Regions from separate parts of the Caulobacter sp. GW821-FHT11E10 genome, predicted to be linked through region 2. Evidence: predicted binding sites of a transcription regulator. Region 2 holds the regulator's gene; the other holds the start of a gene.
What was found. The regulator HrcA, encoded in region 2, represses chaperone genes, less so after heat shock. The targets are predictions, from matches to a motif close to GTTAGCANTCNNNNNNNNNGANTGCTAAC.
Positions count from the first base shown of each region.

Region 1 (7,532 bases), on a different contig from region 2:
CGCCAGCCTCAAGCATGGGTCCTGGGCACAAGACCCAGGAAGGCGATGGGTTAGGCCGATTGGAGGCCGTTCCGCCCTTAAGCGGCGCTCTGAGCCAGGGCCAGGGGCGCGCCTTCGGGGCCGGACACCGGCTTTTCCATCAGGTCGGTGATCGCCGGGCCCTGGACGCGGAAGATGCCGCCGGCCTTGCAGGCCTCCAGCTCAACCGCCGAGGTCACATTGGCCACCGCCTGCGCCACTTCCTTGGCGGCGTAGGCGCCCTTGCGCTCGACGAACTTGAGGATCTGCTTCAGGCGGTCGTGCTCGGTCTCGCCCGACAGGACCAGGGTGATGCTGTCGACCAGCTCGGGCGGCAGGCCCTGGATCGGGAAGGTCGGATCGGCGATCCGCACGTCCATCCGGGAAAAGCTGCCCTTCAGGAACAGGCGCATCTGCTGCAGCATGCCGATCGAGGCCTCGCGCGGCGTGCAATAGATCGTCGCGGTCAGGCGCGGCTGCTGGTCCAGCGGGTAGCGCGACAGGCGGCTCTTATAGGCCTCCTGCGATGAGGGCGTGGTCAGGTTCCAGAAGCCGAACGGCACATGGACCTCGCCGAACGCCGCCGTCTTCAGCGCCGCCTGGGCGTCGGTCAGGGCGATCAGGTCGCGCTTCAGCAGCTTGGCGTCGTCTTCCGGCGCGGGGCCGATCAGATCGGCGCGCATGCCGATCGCGGACCCGACGAAAGCGCTTTCGGCCAGGTCATAGACGCCCCACCAGCCGGTTTCGGCGGGCGGCGGCGGGGCCGCGACCTTGGCGGCCTTGGCGAGGGGCGCTGGCCCTGGCTCGGACTTGGCGGAGGCCTTCGGGGCGATGATCTCGAGCGGGGCCGCGGGCTCGGCCGGCGAGGCCTCGACGGCGATCGGCGCGATGGAAATGGGCGCGGCCGGCTTCGGCTCGGGCGCGGGCTGGATCGCGATCGGCGCGGTCGCGGCGGGAACCGGAGCGGCGGCGGGGGCGATCGGGGCGAGAGCCGGGGCGGCCGGCGCGGCGGCCTTGGCCTTTTCGGCCGCGTAGGCCTTGGCCTCTTCGCGGGTGGCCGGCATCGGTTCGATGGAGTCGGCGGTGATGACGTGGACGCGGCCAGGATCGCCGCCATAGCCCTCGCCGGCCATCAGGCCCGCCAGTTCCTTCTGCGACAGGGCCGCGAACTGCAGCACCGCCTGTTCGTCGCCTTCGAAAGTCATCAGGGCGATTTGGCCGATCGGACGGCCCGGGAACAGGACCTTCTCCAGCTCGGCCGCCAGGCCCTGAACCTCGGTCGGATCCAGGTGCTCGACATTGTGGTCGGCCAGCACGAAAGCCAGGGGCGCGACGGCCCCGCACTTGCGCGGCGCGCGCCAGCGAGACTTCAGGAATGCGTCCGCAACCCCCTGCGCCTTGTGCTTGGGGACTTCACCCGGCCGGCTCTCGCCGTCGGCGGTGAACAGGATTCGCAGGCAAACGATGGCCGTCATGGGGCCAGACCCTAGGGCCTCATTATTTTAGAAGTCTTACAACCAGCGAGATAACGCCGTTTTATTTCCCGGGCCGTTCGAACGCCGGATTCCGCCTAGACGAAGGTCTCGCTGAGCCGGAATTCCAGCCGCTCGCGGATGGCCGGCCAGTCGTAGTCGGTGATCGAGAACACGGCGGTGTCGCGCACGTGGCCGGTCCAGGTGACCTTGTGGCTGCGCAGGACGCCTTCCTTGCTGGCGCCCAGCTTTTCCACGGCGGCCTGGCTGCGGGCGTTGCGAACGTCGACATTGAACTCGATGCGGATCGCCCCGGCGTTGAAGGCGTGGGCCAGCATCAGGCGCTTGCTCTCCGGATTGACCGGACCCGAGCGGGCGTCTGGGTTCAGAAAGGTCGAGCCGATCTCCAGCCCGCCATGCATGCGGCGGATATTGAGGTAGCTGGAGGTGCCGATCACCTGGCCGTCCGACAGGCGGCGGATAGCGAAGCCGACCCGCTCGCCCCGGTCGGTCTCGCCCTGCAGCTCGCCCCAGAAGTCATCGAAGCCCTCGCCGCAGCCATTGACCGACATGATCTCCCAGCTGGCGGGATCGCAGTCGATGGCGGCCTTCAGCTCGTCGCGGTGATCGACGGTGATCGGTTCGAGCCGGACGTAGCGGCCCTGCAGGATGTCGGCGGTCAGGTTCAGCATGGTGGTGTTTTCGGCCAGGAGCCGCGCCCTGACAACCCGGTTCGGCGTCTTTGACGCGACGTTAGGTCGCGTGCCCGCTTGCCGCCCGCGTCAGGCCGGTCTACAACCACTTCAAACAAGCGTTTGAGATACAAGAAAGCGGGTAGAGGGAACGCCATGGATTTCGACATCTCCCCCAAGCAGCGCGCCTTCCTGGATCGCGTCACCGCGTTCATGGAAGAGCACATCGTTCCGGCGATCCCGGTCTATGAGGCCGAGATGAACGTCCTCGGCGCCGAGCGCTGGAAGGTCGTCCAGGTCGTCGAGGAGCTGAAGGCCAAAGCCAAGGCCGCCGGCCTGTGGAACTTCTTCATGCCGCCGCACAGCGGCCAGGTTCACGTCGACGACACGTTCCAGTTCGAAGGCGTGCAGCTGACCAACCTGGAATACAGCCTGATCGCCGAGCAGCTCGGCAAGGTCGGCTTCGCCTCGGAGGTGTTCAACTGTTCCGCGCCCGACACGGGCAACATGGAAGTGCTGATGCGCTACGGCACGCTGGCGCAGAAGGAGCGCTGGCTGCGTCCGCTGATGAACGGCGAGATCCGCTCGGCCTTCCTGATGACCGAGCCGGCGGTGGCCAGCTCGGACGCCACCAATATCGAGACCCGCATCGAGCGCGACGGCGACCACTATGTGATCAACGGCCGCAAGTGGTGGTCCTCGGGCGTGGGCGATCCGCGCTGCAAGGTCGCCATCGTCATGGGCAAGACCGATCCCGACAACGCCAGTCGCCACCAGCAGCAGAGCCAGGTCCTGGTGCCGCTGGATGCGCCGGGTATCGAGATCGTCCGCATGTTGCCGGTGTTCGGCTATGACGACGCCCCGCACGGCCATGCCGAGGTCATTCTCAAGGACGTCCGCGTGCCGATCGAGGACGCCCTGCTGCTGGGCGAAGGCCGCGGCTTCGAGATCGCCCAGGGTCGCCTGGGCCCCGGCCGCATCCACCACTGCATGCGCACCATCGGCACGGCGGAAGTCGCGCTGGAGAAGATGTGCAAGCGCCTGATGAGCCGGAAGGCCTTCGGCAAGTACGTCTCGGACCACTCGGTGTGGGAAGAGCGGGTCGCCGACGCCCGCATCGACATCGAGATGTGCCGCCTGCTGTGCCTGAAGGCCGCCGACATGATGGACAAGGCCGGCAACAAGTCGGCCCGTCTGGAGATCGCCATGATCAAGGTCGCGGCCCCGCGCCTGGCTTTGAAGATCATCGACGACGCCATCCAGGCCCACGGCGGCGGCGGGGTGACCACCGACTTCGGCCTGGCCAAGGCCTATGCCGGCATCCGCACCCTGCGCCTGGCCGACGGCCCGGACGAGGTCCACCAGCGCACCATCGCCCGCATGGAGTACGGCAAGTACGGCGACCTGGTCTTCAAGCAGAAGGCCGAGAAGGAAGCCGCCATGCAGGTGCCGGGGATTCGTTGATTTCCCTTCTCCCCTTGCGGGAGAAGGTGGCAGCCGCAGGCTGACGGATGAGGGGTCGCTCTGGCGGCCCCTTTTTCGTGGGCGGCGGACAGGCCTATCAACCCCTCATCCGACCGCTTCGCGGCCACCTTCTCCCGCAAGGGGAGAAGGAAGAGCAAAATCCGGGCGGACACCCTCGTCGCCTCCGGCGATGATCGCTCCATGAGTCGCCCCGATCGCCTGATCCTGGACCGCGCGCCCTCGCCCATCGGCGAGCTGCTGATCGTCACCGACGAGGACGGCGCGCTGCGGGCGTTGGACTTTCACGACTATGAGCACCGGCTGGATCGCCTGTTGCGCACGCACTACGGCGCTTTGCGGCCTGACGCCGGTTCAGCGCCCGCCGCGATCCGCGAGGCCATGGCGGCCTATTTCGCGGGCGCGTTCGACACCCTGCGCGCCATCCCCTGGGCGACCAACGGCACGGCGTTCCAGCACGCGGTGTGGACGGCGCTGACGCAGATCCCGGCCGGCCAGACGATCACCTATTCAGAGCTGGCCCGTCGCGCCGGTCGTCCGGCCGCGATCCGCGCCGCCGGCCACGCCAACGGCGCCAACCCCTTGAGCATCGTCGCGCCCTGCCATCGGGTGATCGGCATGGACGGCTCGCTGACCGGCTACGGCGGCGGGATCGAACGCAAGCGCTGGCTGCTCGCCCACGAAGGGGCCGCGGAGGGCTAGACCAAGCCCACGCCGCGCACGAAGACCTTGCCGACCTGGAAGAACGGCAGGCTCAGGGTGATGCCGATCAGGCCGTTGAACACCATCGAGCCGGTGTTGAAGCGCCCGTCCGCGCCATCCAGCGCCGCCGACAGAGCCCGCCCCGCCGCCGCGCCCAGCCAGGCGACCGCCAGGGCCAGAGCCATGGCCGCGCCGATCCGGGGCTGGTAGCCGAGATAGAGCGCCGCCACGCCGTGCGAGGCGATCAGCACCCCGCCCAGCGCCCGGCCCTCGGCGAACAGCCGCGGCTTGGGCGTGTCTTCGTCGGCCAGGCCCGCCAGGCCCAGCATGGTCTGCGGCCGCGCCAGGATCATGCCGCCCAGGGTCCCGCCGATCACGCAGGCCAACACCGCCAGGAACAGCGACAGGACATAGCTCGACATGCGGCAGGCGCTCCCCTTTGGGTCTGGATCTAGTCCGGTGCGCGGCAGACGGCTTCGACGTTGAAGCCGTCCGGATCCAGCACGAACGCGCCGTAATAGTCTTTATCGTAATGTGGGCGAAGTCCGGGCGCGCCGTTATCGCGACCGCCGGCCTTCAGCGCGGCCGCGTGGAAGGCGTCGACCTCGGCCCGTGTCTTGGCGGCGAACGCGATGTGCAGCTTGCCCCGGGTGGCGTCCTGCTCGGCGACCCAGAACATCGGACGCACCTTGCCGTAGCCGACCGCGTCGACGCCGCCGGAAAATTCCTTGGGCACGACATAGAGCTGGCGGATGCCCAGCGGGGCCAGGGCGGCGTCATAAAAGGCCGTCGAACGCTGGAAATCGACGACTCCGAGCCCCATGTGGTCGAACATCGAAGCCCCTCCTTATTGGCCCTTCGCGAAAAGTTCGCGGGCGTCGTCCTTGACTCCCCCGAGCCCCCTGCCTAACTCACGCTCGGCGTTGGCACTCGACGAGGGCGACTGCTAACAGCAGCGCTCCCCTGAGCCAGCGAACCCTTTACACAAACCGTTCCGACGGAGAACACCAATGAAATTTCGTCCCCTGGGCGACCGCGTCCTCGTGAAGCGCGTCGAAGAAGAAACCAAGACCAAGGGCGGGATCATCATCCCCGACACCGCCAAGGAAAAGCCGCAGGAAGGCGAAGTCGTCGCCGTCGGCCCCGGCGCGCGCAACGACAAGGGCGACGTCGTCGCCCTGGACGTCAAGGCCGGTGACCGCATCCTGTTCGGCAAGTGGTCGGGCACGGAAGTGAAGGTCGACGGTCAGGACCTCCTGATCATGAAGGAAAGCGACGTCCTGGGCGTGGTCGAGGCCTAAGCCTCCTCCGTCCTCTTCGCTTTCGATACCCAGTTTCTCTTTTAGAAGGGCTCATACACATGGCCGCTAAAGACGTTTATTTCTCTTCGGACGCGCGCGACAAGATGCTGCGCGGCGTCAACATCCTCGCCAACGCGGTGAAGGTGACCCTGGGTCCCAAGGGCCGCAACGTGGTCATCGAAAAGTCGTTCGGCGCCCCGCGCTCGACCAAGGACGGCGTCTCGGTCGCCAAGGAAATCGAACTGGCTGACCGCTTCGAGAACCTCGGCGCGCAGATGATCCGCGAAGTCGCGTCGAAGACCAACGACAAGGCCGGTGACGGCACCACGACCGCCACGGTCCTGGCCCAAGCCATCGTCCAGGAAGGCCTCAAGTCGGTCGCCGCCGGCATGAACCCGATGGACCTGAAGCGCGGCATCGACAAGGCCGTGCACATCGTCGTCGACGAGATCAAGAAGTCGTCGAAGAAGGTCACCACCAACACCGAAATCGCTCAGGTCGGCACCATCTCGGCCAACGGCGACAAGGAAGTGGGCGACATGATCGCGCGCGCCATGGACAAGGTCGGCAACGAAGGCGTCATCACGGTTGAAGAAGCCAAGACCGCCGAGACCGAACTCGACGTCGTCGAAGGCATGCAGTTCGACCGCGGCTACCTGTCGCCGTACTTCATCACCAACGCCGACAAGATGGAAGTTCAGCTGGAAGAGCCGCTGATCCTCCTGTTCGAAAAGAAGCTGTCGTCGCTGCAGCCGCTGCTGCCGGTGCTGGAAGCCGTCGTTCAGTCGGGCCGTCCCCTGCTGATCATCGCCGAGGACGTCGAGGGCGAAGCCCTGGCGACCCTGGTCGTCAACAAGCTGCGTGGCGGCCTGCGCGTCGCCGCCGTCAAGGCTCCGGGCTTCGGCGATCGCCGCAAGGCCATGCTGGAAGACCTGGCCATCCTGACCGGCGCTCAAGTCGTGTCGGAAGACCTGGGCATCAAGCTCGAGAACGTGTCGCTCGACATGCTCGGCAAGGCCAAGAAGGTCTCGATCACCAAGGACGACACCACGATCGTGGACGGCATCGGTGAGAAGGACGCGATCGAAGCCCGTATCGCCCAGATCAAGCGCCAGATCGAAGACACCACGTCGGACTACGACAAGGAAAAGCTGCAAGAGCGTCTGGCCAAGCTGGCCGGCGGCGTTGCGGTCATCCGTGTCGGCGGCTCGACCGAAGTCGAAGTGAAGGAAAAGAAGGACCGCGTCGACGACGCCCTCAACGCGACCCGCGCGGCCGCCGATGAAGGCATCGTCCCGGGCGGCGGCACGGCTCTGCTGAAGGCTTCGCAAGCCCTGGCCGGCCTGACCGGCGACAACGCCGACCAGACCGCTGGCATCGCCATCGTCCGTCGCGCCCTGCAGGCCCCGATCCGTCAGATCGCCGAAAACGCCGGCGTCGAAGGCTCGATCGTGGTCGGCAAGGTCCTGGAAAGCACCAGCGCCTCGTTCGGCTTTAACGCCCAGACCGAGCAGTATGTCGACCTGATCGCCGACGGCGTCATCGACCCGGCCAAGGTTGTCCGCACGGCTCTGCAAGACGCCGCTTCGGTGGCCGGCCTGCTGATCACGACGGAAGCCGCCATCGTCGAAGCCCCGAAGAAGAACGCCGGTGGCGCTCCGGGCGGCGGCATGCCGGGCGGCATGGGTGACATGGACTTCTAAGAAGTCTCGTCAGCCATCTGCTGAAAACGAGAAGGGCGGGGCCGCGAGGCTCCGCCCTTTTTCGTTGTTCGCGTAACGCCGGTCTAAAATTCCCGTGATGAGCGATTCATGGCGGATCCAAGGCGGCCCATTCGCGTTAACGTCTCGGCAAGATCTGAGAGC
Region 1 is NZ_JBXARP010000001.1:347,814-355,345, reverse strand. Features, by position in the region: gene AC1RRV_RS01660 (hypothetical protein) at 78-1,493, opposite strand; gene AC1RRV_RS01655 (GNAT family N-acetyltransferase) at 1,589-2,182, opposite strand; gene AC1RRV_RS01650 (acyl-CoA dehydrogenase family protein) at 2,339-3,646, shown strand; gene AC1RRV_RS01645 (methylated-DNA--[protein]-cysteine S-methyltransferase) at 3,848-4,366, shown strand; gene AC1RRV_RS01640 (DUF4345 family protein) at 4,363-4,788, opposite strand; gene AC1RRV_RS01635 (VOC family protein) at 4,818-5,201, opposite strand; gene groES (co-chaperone GroES) at 5,377-5,667, shown strand; gene groL (chaperonin GroEL) at 5,727-7,370, shown strand.
Region 1: a site for HrcA is predicted at 5,289-5,317, ahead of groES (co-chaperone GroES). Genes of this name have one in related genera too.

Region 2 (7,532 bases):
CAGGCTGTCGACCGGAAGGCCCAGGCGCCGCGCGTCGGCCGGGCTGAGCACGGTCTCGGTCGCGCCGGTGTCGACGACGAACCGCACGCGCTGGCCGTTGACCAGGCCGTCGACGACATAGGCGCCGTCCCCGCCCTGCGGCACGACCAGGGTGCGCTCGCCCACCGCGACGGGCGTACCGACGTTGAAGGCCAGCCGCATCCGCTGCGGGACGCCGGCCAGCTCGGCGCGATAGGCGTAGCCGAGGGCCAGGCCCGCGACGATCCCCGTCCACAGGGCCACGTATTTGAGATGCTGGCCGATCGTGCCTCGTAGACCACGCAGCAGCACCGTCGAGATCAGCACGGTCACGCCCAGCTGGTAGAAGAGGTCGGTCCTGTCGTCGCCGGTCTGGATCGCCTCCGGGAAGGCGCGCGCCAGGGCGAAGGCGACGATCCCGATCGCGGCCACCAGGCCCAGCCACAGCCAGAGGCGGCGGCGACTGACCGGCGGCCGCGAGGACGGCGTCGGCGCGGAGGGCTCAGGCTGTTCCCAGGGGCCGCGTGGCGTGGTCATGGCTTCGGCGCCTCATGGGAGATCAGATAGTCGTCCAGTTGAACGGGAGGTTGGCTTCTGGCTTCGGCCATCCAGGTCTCGATGCTAGGTCGCGCCAGCAGGGCGTCGCGCCAGGCGGCGACCGCCGGCCAGGCCTTGAGGTCGACATCGTGGGCCGACAGCCGGACCGCCGTCGGAACAAGCACCAGATCAGCCAGGCTTAGCGTCCCGAACAGCCAAGGGCCGCCGCTTCGTTGCAGTTCGGCGTCCAGCGCGGTCCACAGCCGCCGGGTCTCGGCCTGCTCCGCCTCGGTCAGGGCGCGCTTGTCGGGATAGAAGGCGCTTTCGAACGAGATCCGGCCGCAGATGCCCGACAGTCCCGAGTGCTGCCAGGCCATCAGCGCCCGCGCTCGGCCGCGCGCGGCGAGGTCAGCGGGCAGCAGGCGTCCGCCCGCCAGATCGTTGGCGTATTCCATGATCGCCAGGGAATCGTAGATCACCTCGCCCTCGGCGACGATCAGCACCGGCACGCAGGCCGGCGGCGCGATCTGGCCGACCCGGGCGAGATTGGCCGAACGCTGGGGCTTGCGGATGTCGACGACCTCTTCCTCGAAGTCGATCCCGGCCTCGCGCAGGGCCAGCCAAGCGCGCATGGCCCAGCTGGAGGCGTTCTTCGTGCCCGAAAGCAGTTTGGGTTGGGCCATGTCGACTAGTTCAAACGCCGCTTCTTCAGCAATCCGCTCCTGTCCATCGAGCGAACCTCGACGGTGAACGAGTCGCCCTCGCGCAGGATCTGCAGCGGTACGCTGACGCCGGCCGGGCCCAGGCTCCACATCTTTTCGTAGAATTCCGAAAGCTCGGAGACCGGTTCGCCGTCGACGGCCAGGATCAGGTCGCCGGCCCGCAGCTCGGCGCGGGCGGCGGGGCCCTTGGGCGAGATGCCGACCACGACGATGTGGTTCTCCAGCTCCTGGGCGAAGACGCCCAGCCACGGGCGCGGCGGATGCGGGCTCTTGCCGCGCGCCAGGTCGTGGAGGATCGGCGGCAGCAACTCGGCGGGCACGAACATGTTGATGGGCTTGGCCTGGCCGTCCTGGTCGCGGCCTTCCAGGGTCAGGGAGCCCAGACCGACCAGATCGCCCTTGGGGCCGATCAGGGCCGCGCCGCTCCAGTGCGGATGGGCGGGTCCGGTGATGATGGCGTCGTCCAGCAGGTATTCCCAGTAGCCCGCGAACGGCATGCGGGCCAGAACCTTGCCGGCGATGGCGTGGGCGCGGCCGCCAGCGCCGGCGGCGATGATCGGTGCGCCCGCTCCGAGGTCCTCGGCCGAACCGATGGTCATGACGGGCAAATCCAGCGGCTCCAGCGCCTGGACGAGGCCCAGGCCCGAGCGCACGTCCAGGCCCAGCACGTGGGCGGGGACCTGGCGGCCGTCGTTACGGGTCAGCACGACGGTTTCGGCCTCGGTGATCAGATAAGCCATGGTCAGGACCAGGCCGCCGGGGCCGACCACCACGCCGTTGCCGACGCGCTCGGTCCCCAGGATCCCCGCCGTATAGGCGTCGGGCGGCACGCTGGCCTCGAGGGCGACCATCGAGGCCAGCGCCTGGTCCAGGTCGAAGCGATACGCCTCGGCCGACGGGCGCAGGCGGGCTTCGACTTCATAGCCTTCGAACGGGGTGGTCACGCGAGACTCCTAACCTTCAGGATGGAATCTGGGGGTAGCGGTCTCAACGGGCAAGGGCGGGGATGCGTACCTGCGCAGAGTCGATCCCGCGAAGGCCGGCTACTCAAACACATTTCTATCGTCATCCCGGCCGCAGCGAAGCGGAGAGCCGGGACCCAGGAGCGACCACTCTGCGCCGGCCCCTGGGTCCCGGATAGCCTCTTCGAGGCTTCCGGGATGACGAGGTTTTTGTTGCCTGAGGAGACTGGCCTTAGCCCGCGATCGCCGCGCGCTGCATCACGAACAGCTCGTTAATGCCCTTTTCGGCCAGGCCGAACAGAGTCTCGAACTCGGCGCGGGTGAAGCCGCGCTTCTCGCCGGTCGCCTGGATCTCGACGATGTCGCCCACGCCGGTCAGCACGAAGTTGCTGTCGGCCTCGGCGCTCGAGTCTTCCTCGTAGTCGAGGTCGAGCACCGGGGTATCTTTGAAGACGCCGCACGAGACGGCGGCCACCTGGCCGACGATCGGGTCCACCTTCAGCACGCCCTCTTGCAGCAGGTAGTTGACCGCCAGGCGCAGGGCGACCCAGGCGCCGGTGATGGCGGCGGTGCGGGTGCCGCCATCGGCCTGGATAACGTCACAGTCGAGGCTGATCTGGCGCTCGCCCAGGGCCTTCAGGTCGACGACGGCCCGGAGGCTGCGGCCGATCAGGCGCTGGATTTCCTGGGTGCGGCCGCTCTGCTTGCCGGCGGCGGCCTCGCGACGTCCACGGGTGTGGGTGGCGCGGGGCAGCATGCCATACTCGGCCGTGACCCAGCCGGCGCCCTTGTTGCGCATCCAGCCGGGGACGTTTTCCTCGACCGTGGCGGTGACCAGGACCTTGGTGTGGCCGAACGAGACCAGGCACGAGCCTTCGGCGTAGCGGTTGACGCCGGTTTCCAGCGTGACGGCGCGCAGCTGGTCGGGGGCGCGTTCGGACGGACGCATGGGAAACTCCTGGTGTCAGGGGACATTTGAATGTGTGTGAGGGGCCGCTTATCCTATTGAGAGCCGAACTTGAAAGAGGCCCACCGCTTTTGTCCGCTGACCGGGTCCCAAACGACACGCATCGCGATGATACTGCCCTCGGGGCCATGACGACATGACACACCTGTTTCCGGGGCCGATCGTCCGCATGCCGGGTCTTGGCGAGATGGACTCCCGCGCCCGCGATATCTTCCGCCGCGTGGTGGAGTCGTATCTCGAGACCGGCGAGCCGGTGGGCTCGCGCACCATTTCCAAGGGCGGGCTGGCCCTGTCGCCGGCCTCCATCCGCAACACCATGCAGGACCTGGCGCAGCTGGGCCTGCTGGACGCGCCCCATACCAGCGCCGGCCGGATGCCGACGCATGCGGGCCTGCGCATGTTCGTCGACGGCTTCCTGGAGGTCGGCGACATCGGCGAGGCCGAGAAGCACGCCATCGAAGCGCGGCTGGCCGTGAAGGGGCGCTCGTTCGAGGAGGCCCTGGCCGAGGCCTCGTCCATCCTGTCGGGCCTGGCCGGCGGGGCGGGCATTGTCGTCACGCCCGTCCGCGAAGGCGGGGTCAAGCACGTGGAGTTCGTTCCGCTGGGCGGCGGCCAGGTGCTGGCGGTCATGGTGTTCGAGGACGGCCAGGTCGAGAACCGACTGATGCGCCAGGCGCCGGGCGTGACGCCCTCGGCCCTGCAGGAGGCCAGCAACTTCCTCAACGCCCGCCTGCGCGGCCGCACCTTGAGCGAGGCGCGGACCGAAATGGGCGGTGAGCTGGACACGGCCCGCCGCCAGCTGAACGAAACCGCCGCCCGTCTGGTCGAGGACGGCCTGGCCGCCTGGAGCGGCGGGGAGGGCGACGCCCGCTCGCTGATCGTGCGGGGCCAAGCCAACCTGCTGGCCGATGCCCGGGCTCGCGAGGACATCGATCGCGTCCGCCAGCTGTTCGACGACCTCGAACAGAAGGGCCAGCTGATCGGCCTCCTGGACGACGTGCGCGACGCCGAGGGCGTTCGCATCTATATCGGAGCCGAAACACGGCTCTTTTCGCTTTCGGGTTCCTCGGTGATCGCGGCGCCCTATATGACGGGCCGACAGAAGGTGCTGGGCGCGATCGGCGTGATCGGGCCCGCGCGTTTGAACTACGCCCGAGTCATTCCGTTGGTGGACTATACCGCCCGGGTGCTCGGACGGATGATGGATGGATAAGGACTTTACGAGATGACCGACGAGCAAACGCCGGCTGAAGACGTCGCCTTCGAAGCCGACGACGCGTCGCAGGAGATCGAGGCGCTGAAGCTGGAAGTGGCCGCTCTTAAAGAGCAGGCCCTGCGCTACGCCGCCGAGGCCGAGAACACCAAGCGCCGCGCCGAGCGGGAAATGAACGACGCGCGCGCCTACGCGATCCAGAAGTTCGCCCGCGACCTGCTGGGCGCCGCCGACAATCTGTCGCGCGCCACGGCCCACAGCCCCAAGGAGTCGCCCGACGCGGCGGTGAAGAACTTCATCATCGGCGTCGAGATGACCGAGAAGGAGCTGCAAGGCGCCTTCGAACGCAACGGCCTGAAGAAAATCGACCCGGCCAAGGGCGACAAGTTCGATCCGCACCTGCATCAGGCGGTGACCGAGCAACCCTCGACCGAAGTGGCCGCCGGCGGCGTGCTCACCGTGCTGCAGGCCGGCTATGAGCTGATGGGCCGGCTGGTCCGTCCGGCCATGGTGGCCGTAGCCGCCAAGGGTTCGACCGGCCCGGCCTCGCCGGACGCGCCGAGCGCTTCGGCCAACCCCTACGCCGGCGCTAGCGCCGAGGTCGACAATTCGGGCGGCACGTTCGACGCCAAGGCCTGATCTGGGGCCTGATCCAACTGCCGGTCGCGCGCTCGCTTGTCGGCGCGCGACCACAGCCGTTCGTGGATGTTGAACATCACCGTCTGGACCATCGGTTCGACGACGCCGACGGCCAGGGCGACCCGCCAATCGCGGGTCAGGGCGTAGGCGACGGCCACCGCGACGGTCAGGTGCATCGAGGCGTAGGTCAGGGTCTTGAGGGCGAGGCGCATCGGCGCACTCCTATTTGAGAATCGTTCTCAATAAATGGTCGCCTTTTCGAGCTTCGCAAGGGGCTCGGCCCCCTTCCCCACGCGCGCGATTTCGCTAATGTCGGCGGTCCATTCTCTACGGGGCCGCGCGGGGCGATTCTCCTGGGGCGGCGGTCTCGACACCTGGACCGCACTATGAAGCTTACCATCGAACGGGCGGCGCTCCTGAAAGCGCTGGGGCACGTGCAAAGCGTTGTCGAACGCCGCAACACCATCCCGATCCTGTCGAACATCCTGCTCTCGGCGGAGGGCAGCACGCTGTCGTTCTCGGCGACCGACCTGGATATGGAGATCATCGACGAGGGCCTGGCCCAGATCGACGTCCCCGGCCAGATCACCGCGCCGGCCCACACCCTCTATGAAATCGTCCGCAAGCTGCCGGACGGCGCCGACGTCTCGCTGAGCTTCAGCGGGGACGATCCGCGCCTGGTCATCCAGGCCGGCCGCTCGCGCTTCAACCTGCCGGTCCTGCCGGCCGGCGACTTCCCGGTGATGAGCAGCGACGGCCTCTCCAGCCGCATCGCGGTCGACACCAACGAGCTGATTCGGCTCATCGACAAGACCCGCTTCGCGATCTCGACCGAAGAGACCCGCTACTATCTGAACGGCCTCTATCTCCACACGGTGAACGAGGGCGGCGAGGTCAAGCTGCGCGCCGTGGCCACCGACGGTCACCGCCTGGCCTTGGCCGAGATGCCCGCCCCCGAGGGCGCGGCCGGCCTGCCGGGCGTGATCGTGCCGCGCAAGACCATCGCCGAGGCCCGCCGCCTGATGGAATCGGCCGGCGAGCACGTCGACGTCCAGCTGTCGCCGCAGAAGGTCCGCTTCGAGTTCGGCGCGGCCGCCCTAACCTCCAAGGTCATCGACGGCGCCTTTCCGGACTACCTGCGCGTCATCCCGCGCGACAACGCCAAGATCCTGACCCTGGACAACGACCTGTTCGCCAAGGCCGTCGACCGCGTGGCCACCATCTCGGCCGAGAAGAGCCGTTCGGTGAAGCTGGCCGTCGAGCCGGGCCGGGTCACCCTGACCGTCCGCAACATGGAAGCCGGTCAGGCCGTCGAAGAGGTCGAGGTCGACTACGACGGCGAGCCCTTCGAAATCGGCTTCAACGCCCGCTATCTGCTGGACGTCTGCGGTCAGATCGCCGGCCCTCAGGCCGAGTTCCGCTTCGCCGACCCGGCCAGCCCGACCCTGGTGGTCGATCCGGTCGATCCGGGCGTGAAGTACGTGCTGATGCCGCTGCGGGTCTGATCCGCATCTTGGTCATTGAGAGACGGGCGCCCTGGGCGCCCGTTTTGCTTTCGGGGGTTTGTCATGAAGAAGCTGTTCGCCGCCTCGGCCGCTGTCCTCGCCCTTGCCGCCGCCGTTCCTGCGCTCTCTCAATCGGTCGAGCGTCGAGAGATGGGCAACCAGATCCTGGAGAACGTGCCGGTCGCGCCGCCCGCGATCCGCGAGGGCCTGGCCCGCTACCAGAACGCCCGCTCGGCCTTCTTCGACGATTGGGCGGCCGGTGGTGGGATGGTGATCACCACCCGCTTCGGCAACACCAACCAGTTGCACGTGGTCGCCGCGCCGGGCGCGGACCGCAGCCAGATCACCTTCTACGATGAGCCCGTCGCTGGCGCTAAAACCCTGGCGAACGGCAAGATCCTGTTCTCCAAGGACACGGGCGGCGACGAGTGGTTCCAGCTGTTCCTGCGTGACCCGGACGGCAAAACCGTCCAGCTGACCGAGACCGGCACGCGCAACCAGTCGCCGACCTGGTCGAAGGACGGCGCGGTGCTGGTCTGGTCGCGGGCCGTGAAGGGCTCGGCCGACTACGACGTCCTGATGCGTGACGCCTCGGGCGCGACCAAGACGATCTACAAGGGCGAGGGCCAGGTCTCGCCGATCGCGGTGTCGCCCGACGGCAAGACCGTGCTGCTGGGTCGCTATTTCTCGGTCAACGAGACCAAGTGCTGGCTCCTGGATGTCGCGACCGGCAAGCTGACCGAGCTCAATCCGTCCAAAACCAAGGTCGCCTATAGTGGCGGGACCTTCACCCCGGACGGTAAGAGCCTGCTGATGCTGTCCGACGAAGGCTCAGACTTCACGCGCCTGGTGCAGTTCGATCTGGCCACCGGCGGCAAGATCAATGTTTCGGGCGAGCGGCCGTGGGACATCGAGGACTTCGCCCTGTCCGACGACGGCCGGATCATGGCCTTTGTCGTCAATGAGGAC
Region 2 is NZ_JBXARP010000003.1:462,056-469,587, forward strand. Features, by position in the region: gene AC1RRV_RS08225 (retropepsin-like aspartic protease family protein) at 1-555, opposite strand, end outside; gene AC1RRV_RS08230 (glutathione S-transferase family protein) at 552-1,238, opposite strand; gene AC1RRV_RS08235 (S1C family serine protease) at 1,244-2,221, opposite strand; partial or broken gene AC1RRV_RS08240 (hypothetical protein) at 2,305-2,415, shown strand; gene rph (ribonuclease PH) at 2,472-3,188, opposite strand; gene hrcA (heat-inducible transcriptional repressor HrcA) at 3,343-4,419, shown strand; gene grpE (nucleotide exchange factor GrpE) at 4,432-5,058, shown strand; gene AC1RRV_RS08260 (DUF2061 domain-containing protein) at 4,998-5,270, opposite strand; gene dnaN (DNA polymerase III subunit beta) at 5,445-6,563, shown strand; gene AC1RRV_RS08270 (S9 family peptidase) at 6,627-7,532, shown strand, end outside.